3 regions of the Streptomyces sp. NPDC046862 genome follow, and region 3 is predicted to be linked to each of the others. Evidence: riboswitches for the same ligand, from Rfam matches in the RefSeq annotation. Region 3 holds a riboswitch; each other region holds the start of a gene.

Region 1 (3,264 bases), on a different contig from region 3:
AGCCGTCCCAGTCGTCCTCGAACAGCGGGTCCTCGATGGAGACCAGCGGGTAGGCGTCGACCAGCTCCGCGTAGTAGTCCGTCATCTCGGTGGCGGAGCGCGTCTTGCCCTCGAAGGTGTAGGAGCCGTCCTTGTAGAACTCGGAGGCGGCGACGTCGAGCGCGAGGGCGATCTGCTCGCCGGGGGTGTAGCCGGCCTCCTTGATCGCCTCGAGGATGAGGTCGAGGGCCTCGCGGTTGGAGCCGAGGTTCGGGGCGAAGCCGCCCTCGTCGCCGAGGCCGGTGGCCAGGCCCTTGCTCTTCAGGACCTTCTTCAGGGTGTGGTACACCTCGGCGCCCCAGCGCAGGGCCTCGGAGAAGGTCTCCGCGCCGATCGGGGCGATCATGAACTCCTGGATGTCCACGTTGGAGTCGGCGTGCGAGCCGCCGTTCAGGATGTTCATCATCGGCACCGGCAGCAGGTGCGCGTTCGGGCCGCCCAGGTAGCGGAAGAGGGGGAGGTCGGACGCCTCGGAGGCGGCGTGGGCGACGGCGAGGGAGACGCCGAGGATGGCGTTGGCGCCGAGGGAGCCCTTGTTGTCGGTGGCGTCCAGGTCGAACATCGCCTGGTCGATCAGGCGCTGCTCGGTGGCGTCGTAGCCGACGAGCTCCGGGCCGATCTGCTCGATGACGGCGAGGACGGCCTTCTCGACACCCTTGCCGAGGTAGCGGTTCGAGTCGCCGTCGCGGAGCTCGATGGCCTCGAAGGCGCCCGTGGAGGCGCCGGACGGGACGGCGGCACGACCGGTGCTGCCGTCGTCGAGGCCGACCTCGACCTCGACCGTGGGGTTGCCTCGGGAGTCCAGGATTTCCCGGGCTACGACGACGTCGATGGACGGCACGAGCATCTCCTTCTGGGATGTGACGCGGTTACGCGGGCCGTGGCCCTGCGGGATGAGCCTAACCGTCTCCAGGGGATCGGCCAGTCTCCCGCCCACCCCGTGGACCAAACCGAGAGTAAATTGTTCCTGAACTGAACAAAAAGCCCCTGCCAAGGAGCGCCGCGAGAGGCACAAAAAAGCCCCGCCCCGGTGCGTACGGGGGAACACGCACCGGGGCGGGGAGCCCGTGGGGACGGGGGGCGGCCCTCACGAGACCTCCACTGTGGAGGACACGGATGTGCGGGCCCTGTGGTTCAGCCGGGAACCGCCCTGATGTCAGCTCAGGTGCAGCTGCTGGCCGGGGAAGATGAAGTCGGCGTCGTCGATGATGTCCTTGTTCAGCTGGAAGAGCTTGTGCCAGCCGCCCTTGACCTTCTTCTTCTCGGCGATGCTGCTGAGGGTGTCACCCTTGACGACCTTGTACTCGCCGTCGCCCTTCTTGACCTTCTTGCCGGTCGGGGTCTTGACGGTGGCCCGCTCCTGGGAACGCGAGGCGCGCTGCTCCTGGGCACCGGAGCTCTGGGTGCTCTGCTCGGAGGAGCCGGAGTTCGCGGAGGAGCCGGACGAGCCCGAGTTCGAGGAGGACGAGGAGGCCGCCCCACCGTCGTACGCGGCGCCGGACAGACCCGTGCCGCAGTTCGGCCAGGCGCCCTTGCCCTGGGCCGCGAGGACCTTCTCGGCGACGGCGATCTGCTGGGCCTTGCTGGCCTGGTCGGCGGTGGAGGCGTACTGCGTGCCGCCGTACGCGGCCCAGGTGGAGGCGGAGAACTGCAGACCGCCGTAGTAGCCGTTGCCCGTGTTGATCGACCAGTTGCCGCCGGACTCGCACTGGGCGACCGCGTCCCACTCGGAGGAGGTGGCTGCGGAGGCGGTGCCGGTCGCGAGCAGCGGGGCGGCGATGGCGGCACCGGTGACGCCGGCCATCGCGACGATGCGGGTGGCCTTGGACGGACGACGGTGCTTGCCCTTGCAGGAAGACAACATGAAGTGATCCCCTCACCGACGCCTGCGAGGTGAGCTGTCGGGTTCGGGCCGGTTGAGTTGCCCGGCCGCACGGTCGGCCGCGGACGACGTCCGCTGCCGCTTCCGCACGGCTTCACCCCAAGCCGTTCCCGGTCGTCTCCCAACTCCCGGGCCCGGCGCCTACCTTGGGTCCCCCGCTCCTGCCTACGGCGCTTGACGCGACGACTGTTCCCGTACGGCCGTTGGCAGGATTCGGCGTACCGACCGCAGGGGCCCGCTGTGGCGAGCGATCACGACCGTAAACACGCGATCCGGTGATTTACAAAGACGATCAGGGCTTCTGTGACTCATCTCCCACTGAGATCAAAACGGGCATTCACGGCGAAAGATGGCGCTAACTCTCGCTACTTTTCGCCCGATTCATCACCGAAGCTCAGCCTCTGACCGGGGCATATAAGGCCGGGGTCAGCACCGGCCGCATCCCTGCTCCCGGCGCACAGCTCGCCTCATCCCCCCAGCAGGCCAGGGGAGTCGGCGACGGCCAGGAGGTCACCCTCGGCCCGGGCGAGGTACGGGGCGTACGGGTCCTCCGGCAGATCGGCGTCCCTGACCGAGTCGCCGCCCTGCGAGGCGTGCCGCCCGGTGGAGCCGGCGTCCGCGCCCGTACGGCCGTCAGTGGCACCCTCATCGGCGGTCGCGCCACGGTGACGCCCGGTTCCCGAGGTCTCGTCCTCGGATCCGGACCCAGAGCCGGAACCGGATTCACCCTTCGCCGAAGATCCGCCCTCTTGCCCGGATTTGGCCGATTCATCACCCTTCGCCGCATCCGTGCGCGGGCTGCCGGAGTCCCGGGAGGTGCTCTCGCTGGAGCCATTCAGTCCGCTGTCGGCCTTGGCCGACCCTTCGGAGGTGCCGGAGGACGAAGAACCGGACGAACCGGATGAATCAGATGAACCGGACGAGCCGGTCAACTTGCCCAGCACGCCGGTGTCCACGTCGGCGGAACCGGAGTCCTTGTTGAGTCCGGAGAGGAGCCCGCAGGTGGGCCAGGCGCCCACACCCTCGTCGTCGAGGACCTTCTCGGCGACGGCGATCTGCTGGGAACGGCTGGCCTGGTCGGCGCTGGGCGCGTAGTCGAGGCCGCCGTACTTCTCCCAGTCGTCCTGGGACAACTGCAGCCCGCCGTAGTACCCGTTGCCGGTGTTGGCGCTCCAGGAGCCGCCGCTCTCGCAGTCCGCGACCTTGTCCCAGGTCGTCCCGCTGGCCGCGCTCGCACCGGTCGCGCCGAGGAGCGGGATGGCGATGGCCGAGCCCGTCACTCCGGCCGCGACGAGGAGGGCCGGAGCCTGACGGGGGCGACGGTGACGACCGTTCCCGGAGAG
Region 2 (3,264 bases), on a different contig from region 3:
CACGCTGCTCGGCGACACACTGGGCGCCTGGACCGGCTCGTCCGCCGAGCCGCGCCCCGTGCCTCCGGTGACCGCGGACGACACGGGCCGCGTCGTCATCGTGGACCGTCCCGGCGCCGTCCAGACGCAGTTGCTCATCGGCCGCGTCGGCGCCGACCGGCACGACCGCGTGTGGCCGGCCCAGGTGCTCGGCACCTACTGCCTGGGCGGCACCCTCACCTCCCGCCTTGACCGCGTCCTGCGCGAGGAGAAGGGCTACACCTACGGTGTGCGGGCGTTCGGGCAGGTGCTGCGCTCGGCGCCCGACGGCTCGGGTGCCGCGATGCTCGCCATCAGCGGCTCCGTCGACACGCCGAACACGGGCCCGGCTCTGGACGACCTGTGGACCGTGCTGCGGACCCTCGCCGCCGAGGGCCTGAGGGACGACGAGCGCGACGTCGCCGTGCAGAACCTCGTCGGGGTCGCCCCCCTCAAGTACGAGACGGCCGCCGCCGTCGCGAGCACCCTCGCCGACCAGGTCGAGCAGCACCTGCCGGACGACTACCAGGCGACGCTGTACCGGCAGCTCGCCGCGACCGGCACCGTGGAGGCCACCGCGGCCGTGGTGAACGCCTTCCCGGTGGACCGCCTGGTGACCGTCCTCGTCGGCGACGCGGCGCAGATCGAGGAGCCCGTCAGGGCCCTCGGAATCGGCGAAGTCTCCGTCGTACGCGCCGAGTAGAGCGCCGACGGGCGACCCGAGCCGATTCACGGGCCGACCACGAGCCGGCTCACGGACCGCCACACGGACCGAGTGGAGCCCGCCCGCATCCGGGGGCCCTGGTGACGAAAGCGTCACCAGGGCCCCCGGATGTCCGTATTGCGGGAGAGGTTGTGTGTCTGCCCTGTGGCATGCGCTACAAATCCCGTGATCCGTTTGTGATTTCAAAGAGGGCCCACTTAGCGTCGGTCCGGCTGTTCGTCAGCACTACGCCGCACCCGCGGCACCGGACAGCCATCGCCGAGTCCCCGTACGGCGCGAGCCAGGGGAGCCGGGGACCCACCGCAGTCCCTGGGGTGAATCGGATGCCCTTCACCAGGTGGAGGGGGCCCGTAGGAGACCTTCCTTGCTCCGAACCCGTCAGCTAACCCGGTAGGCGAGAGGGAAGGAAAGGACCAGCCACTTCATGGCGTACACCTGCGCCACCGGGAAGCACCGTCGTCCCAGTCGCATGAAGCGCGCGACCACGAAGGCCGTCGGCGCCGCCGCGCTCACCACCACCGGCGTCTTCGGCGCCCTGTCCGCGTCCGCCCCGGCGTTCGCCGCCGACAACTCCGTCGAACAGACCGGCTTCACCCAGGCGATCGAGATCGGCGACACGGTGGCCGAGCAGATCGACGCCCAGGCCGCCGCCCAGCAGCAGGCCGCCCAGGAGGCCGCCGCGCAGAAGAAGGCCGAGGCCCTCGCGAAGCAGCGCGCGGAGGAGGCGGCGAAGAAGGAGCGCGAGGCCAAGGAGCGCGCCGCCCGCGAAGCCGAGCGCAAGCGCCTCAACACCTTCGTCGCCCCGGTCAGCAACTCGTACGTCTCGACCGGCTACAAGTCCGGCGGAGCCGTCTGGTCCTCCGGCAGCCACACCGGCATCGACTTCCACGCATCCTCCGGCACGGCCGTCCACGCGGTCGGCTCCGGCACCGTCGTCGAGGCGGGCTGGGGCGGCTCCTACGGGAACAACATCGTCATCAAGATGCACGACGGCACGTACACGCAGTACGGCCACCTGTCGTCCATCGGTGTCTCCGTCGGCCAGACGGTCACCCCCGGCCAGCAGATCGGCCTGTCCGGGGCGACCGGCAACGTCACGGGCCCGCACCTGCACTTCGAGGCCCGCACGTCGCCCGAGTACGGCTCGGACATCGACCCCGTCGCGTACCTGCGCTCGCACGGCGTGAACGTCTGACCCACGGCGACGGCACAACGGACAACGGTCACACGAGGCCCCGGCTCACCGAGCCGGGGCTTTCGTCGTCGTGACGCCTCCTCCGTCGTGACGTACCTCCTGTCGTGACGCACCTCCTGTCCAAAAAATATCCCTGGATTCCGGCCCGGCATCGGAAATTCCGGCCGACTGCAATAGAGTCGCTCGAACACACGTCAATCAAAGGCGTTTCACGGGGATTAAGGCGGAGGTCGGGTCATGCGTATTCCGGCACACTCGGTATGCACGGCGATCCGTGATGACATCGTCGCGGGTGTCTACGAGCGCGGCGGCCGGCTCACCGAGGAACTCCTCGCCCGCCGGTACGGCGTCAGCCGCGTCCCCGTGCGTGAGGCGCTGCGCACGCTGGAGGCCGAGGGCTTCGTGGTCACCCGCCGGCACGCGGGCGCGTGCGTCGCGGAGCCGACCGAGCAGGAGGCCGCCGACCTGCTGGAGATGCGCATGCTGCTGGAGCCGCTGGGCGCCGCGCGCGCCGCCCAGCGGCGTACCGAGGCCCACCTGAAGGTGCTGCGCGGCCTGGTCAGGCTGGGGCAGGAGCGGGCCAGGCGGGGCAGCAGCGACGACCTGCGCTCACTCGGCGGCTGGTTCCACGAGACGCTCGCCCAGGCCTCCGGCAGCCCCGCGCTGACCTCGACGCTCGCCCAGCTGCGCCACAAGATCGCCTGGATGTACGCGGTGGAGGCGCCCTCCAGCCCCGTCGAGTCCTGGGCCGAGCACGGCGGCATCGTGGACGCCGTCGCGCGTGGTGACAGCGAGCGGGCCCGGACGATCACGGCCCTGCACACCGAACACGCGACCGCCGCGCACCGGCTGCGATTTCCCGGTCAGGCCGACCGTTTCCCGGCCAGGCCGACGGCTCGGAGTGTGTGAGGACTTCGCAACATCCCGTAAACATCGCGAGCCTGCGGCATTAACACGAGAGCCGTATACAAAGAAGGTGGAATTCGCGGGGGATTATTTCTGCTGCCCGTGAAGAGGAAATAAGAAGGGCCCGCCCGATAATTCGGACGAGCCCTTCGAAGTGTGCGCGGGTTACCTTCCGGAAGGTTTACCGCGTTACTCAGACGGTCTCGGGAAGTTCCTCGAGTCCCTCGGCGACCAGCTTCGCCAGCCGGTCGAGCGCGGCGTCCGCGCCCTCGGCGTCGGAGGCGAGCACGATCTCCTCGCCGCCCTGGGCGCCGAGGCCCAGCACCGCCAGCATGGAGGCCGCGTTGACGGGGTTGCCGTCGGCCTTGGCGATCGTCACGGGGATACCGGAGGCCGTGGCGGCCCGGACGAAGATGGAAGC
Region 3 (3,264 bases):
CAGCAGGAGGCCGGCATGTCGCACCTGTACTACTCCGTACTGGCCGGCCTCTCCGAGGCGCCGGACCGCAGTATGCGGATGACCGACCTCGCCGAGTCCCTGAAGATCACGCGCAGCCGGCTGACGTACGTCGTGGCGCGGCTGGAGAAGGACGGCGCGCTGCGGCGGGAGGGGTGCGCGTCGGACAAGCGGGGCAGTGTGGCGGTGCTCACGGACGAGGGGATGGCCCTGCTGGAGCGTACGGCACCGGGCCACGTCGAGATGGTCCGCAGGGCGGTCTTCGACCACCTCGGCCCGGAGCAGGTGGAACAGCTGGAGCGCATCTGTACGGGCATCACGGAGGCGCTCCAGGGCGACGGTGCCGAGGCGGTCACCTCCGACGACCTTCCATGGCGCCGCCGCTCCTGCTCTTCGGGCTAGCCCGCCGGGAGAGGGCAGTAATTTCGGCGGCAGTGGGAATGCGGCGCCCGCCGTCAGGGTTGCTTGAAGTTTGAAGCAGGGCTAGAGTCCCTGTGGGCGATGTGCTTCAAAACTGAAGCATACCGGCCGACCTGCACCCGCACCTGGACCGGAGGCCCGCATGCCCGACCAGCCCACCGCCACCACCCGCTCCCGCGTCCGGGTCCCGCTGCGCTTCCAGGACGGCTACGGCGTCGATGCCGAACTGGTCACCTTCCACGGTCTCACCGACGGTCAGGAGCACGTGGCCGTCGTCCTCGGAGAGCCCGCGCCCGGCACCACCCCGCTGGTCCGCCTGCACTCCGAGTGCCTGACCGGCGACGTCTTCGGATCGGCCCGCTGCGACTGCGGCCCGCAGCTGCGCGAGGCGGTGGAGCAGATCGCCGACCGCGGTGGCGTCCTCCTCTACCTCCGCCAGGAGGGCCGGGGCATCGGCCTCTACAACAAGCTCGACGCGTACGCCTTGCAGGACCAGGGCCTCGACACGTACGCGGCCAACGCCGCGCTCGGCCTCCCCGAGGACGCCCGCGACTACACCGCCGCCGCACAGATGCTCGGAGCCCTCGGCATCGACACCCTGGACCTGCTCTCCAACAACCCCGACAAGGCGCAGCAGCTGCGCGACCTCGGGGTCAAGGTCCGCACCCGCGTTCCCACGGGCGTCTTCACCACCGCCCACAACGTCCGTTACCTGCGCGCGAAGGTCCTCCAGACCCAGCACACGCTGCCGCTCGCGGACCTGGGGGGCCTGGGGGAGCGGGGGGACCTGGGGGACCTGGCGGAGCTCTCCGCGGGCTGACGTCTGCCGGCCCTCTTCATCGGCCCCTTCGCAGCTGGTGATCGTTCACGACTTCCTCATAACTGCTGTCACTGAGCGTGTTCGGACAACCCCTCTGCGCATAACAACTGACGCACCGTCAGGATGCCTGTGACTCCTGAGACAGGGGTAACTCGCCCGATTTAGGCCTGCCTTGACCCGAAAGTCCAGCCCAGAAGCCTGAACGATCATCCAGAACCGCTTGGAATACGGCCCGCGCGTCTATTAACGTTCGATAACGCAGCGCGGTCGTCCCAGCCGTCACAAGAGGCGGCTCCGTGCGCACGCGCCGAATCCCGCAAGGGAACCGGGGAACCACCACCCAGGGGTGAATCACGCGGAAGCCGCCGTGGAAGCACGGTCGGTTTACGCGCGTAGGAGACCTTCCTGCTCCGAACCCGTCAGCTAACCCGGTAGGCGAGAAGGAAGGAAAGGAGTACGCCCACGTGGCGTCCAACCGGTCTGCGACCGAAGCCCCACCCATGCCGGGCCAACGCGGCGACAGCGATACTTTCGGGTACGGCGGCTACAACGGCGAGGACGAGGGTCCCTGGCAGGAGTGGAACCCCACAGAGGAGTCCATCCGCCCCGTTCGCGGCCGGCACCGGGTCGCCAAGAAGAGCGGACTCGCCCGCGGCGGTCTCGCCCGGAGCTCCACCGTTCTGGGTGTCGGCGTCATAGCCGCCGTCGGCGCGGGCGGCATGGCCACCGCGCAGACCGGCAAGCCGCCGGTGTCCATCTCGATGCCCGACATGCCCAACGTCGGCTCGGTCTTCGACTCCGAGGACGAGCCCGCGGGCTCCTCCACCCCGCTCAGCAACGCGGGCATGACCGGCGCCGACGCCGAGCAGGGCGCCGGCAACGCCGGTGAGGCGCTGCGCGCCCGCATCATGCAGCAGGCCGAGTCGCAGCAGGACGCGGTCGACCGGGCCGCCGCGCTCGCCGCCGAGTCCGCCGCCGCGAAGAAGGCCGCCGAGGCCGCCGCCAAGGAGCGTGAGGAGGCCGAGGCCAAGGCCGCCGCCGCGAAGAAGAAGGCGGAGGAGGAGGCGGAGAAGAAGGCCGAGGCCGAGCGCGTCGCCGAGCTCGCCAAGCAGTTCACGCTGCCGACGTCCTCGTACACGATCACCTCCACCTTCGGTCAGTCCGGCGCGTACTGGTCCTCCGGCCAGCACACCGGCCTCGACTTCGCCGCCCCCACGGGTACCCCGATCAAGGCGATCCACAACGGCACCATCACCGAGGCCGGCTGGAGCGGTTCGTACGGCTACCGCACCATCCTCACCCTCGACGACGGCACCGAACTCTGGTTCGCCCACCAGTCGTCCATCAGCGTCAGCGTCGGCCAGAAGGTCGCGAGCGGCGACGTCATCGGCCGCGTCGGCGCCACCGGCAACGTCACGGGCGCCCATCTCCACCTGGAGGTCCACCCCGGCGGCAGCGCCACCGGCATCGACCCGATGGCCTGGCTGCAGAGCAAGGGGATCAACCCCTGAGGTTCAACCCCTGAGGTCTTCCGGGAGCAGGTGAGGTGATCCCCTCCCGGATTTACGAACCCTTGGCCGGACGTGCGGAATTCGCGCGTCCGGTCAGGGCGTTGTCATAGAGCATGACTTCTCTTCGCAAGCTCGGCTCATCCGGTCTCGAGGTCTTCCCGCTCTCCCTCGGCGGCAACGTCTTCGGCTGGACGGCCGACGAGGCCCAGTCCTTCGCCGTTCTCGACGCGTACACGGCCGCCGGCGGCAACTTCATCGACACCGCCGACTCCTACTCGGCCTGGATCGAGGGCAACCAGGGCGGCGAGTCCGAGACCATCATCGGCAAGTGGGCCAAGGCGCGCGGCAACCGCTCCGACGTCGTGATCGCCACGAAGGTCAGCCAGCACCCCGACTACCAGGGCCTCACGGCCGCCAACATCAAGGCCGCCGCCGACGCCTCCCTGCGCCGCCTGGACACCGACTACATCGACCTCTACTACACCCACTTCGACA

What was found. A riboswitch is a leader RNA that binds a small molecule or an ion and turns the genes downstream of it on or off. The one in region 3 is predicted to bind cyclic di-AMP.
Positions count from the first base shown of each region.
Region 1: it holds a riboswitch for cyclic di-AMP, as region 3 does, so the genes downstream of both, AB0959_RS28230 (transglycosylase family protein) here and AB0959_RS11900 (M23 family metallopeptidase) in region 3, are expected to answer to the same signal.
Region 2: it holds a riboswitch for cyclic di-AMP, as region 3 does, so the genes downstream of both, AB0959_RS47450 (M23 family metallopeptidase) here and AB0959_RS11900 (M23 family metallopeptidase) in region 3, are expected to answer to the same signal.

Region 1 is NZ_JBEYXP010000027.1:104,846-108,109, forward strand. It holds gene eno (phosphopyruvate hydratase) at 1-880, opposite strand, end outside; gene AB0959_RS28230 (transglycosylase family protein) at 1,196-1,903, opposite strand; cyclic di-AMP (ydaO/yuaA leader) riboswitch at 1,908-2,104, opposite strand; partial or broken gene AB0959_RS28235 (transglycosylase family protein) at 2,287-3,264, opposite strand, start outside.
Region 2 is NZ_JBEYXP010000073.1:26,807-30,070, reverse strand. It holds gene AB0959_RS47455 (pitrilysin family protein) at 1-721, shown strand, start outside; cyclic di-AMP (ydaO/yuaA leader) riboswitch at 989-1,154, shown strand; gene AB0959_RS47450 (M23 family metallopeptidase) at 1,167-1,937, shown strand; partial or broken gene AB0959_RS47445 (GntR family transcriptional regulator) at 2,175-2,890, shown strand; gene AB0959_RS47440 (HPr family phosphocarrier protein) at 3,037-3,264, opposite strand, start outside.
Region 3 is NZ_JBEYXP010000008.1:260,583-263,846, forward strand. It holds gene AB0959_RS11890 (MarR family transcriptional regulator) at 1-420, shown strand, start outside; gene ribA (GTP cyclohydrolase II) at 581-1,258, shown strand; cyclic di-AMP (ydaO/yuaA leader) riboswitch at 1,554-1,711, shown strand; gene AB0959_RS11900 (M23 family metallopeptidase) at 1,723-2,769, shown strand; gene AB0959_RS11905 (aldo/keto reductase) at 2,883-3,264, shown strand, end outside.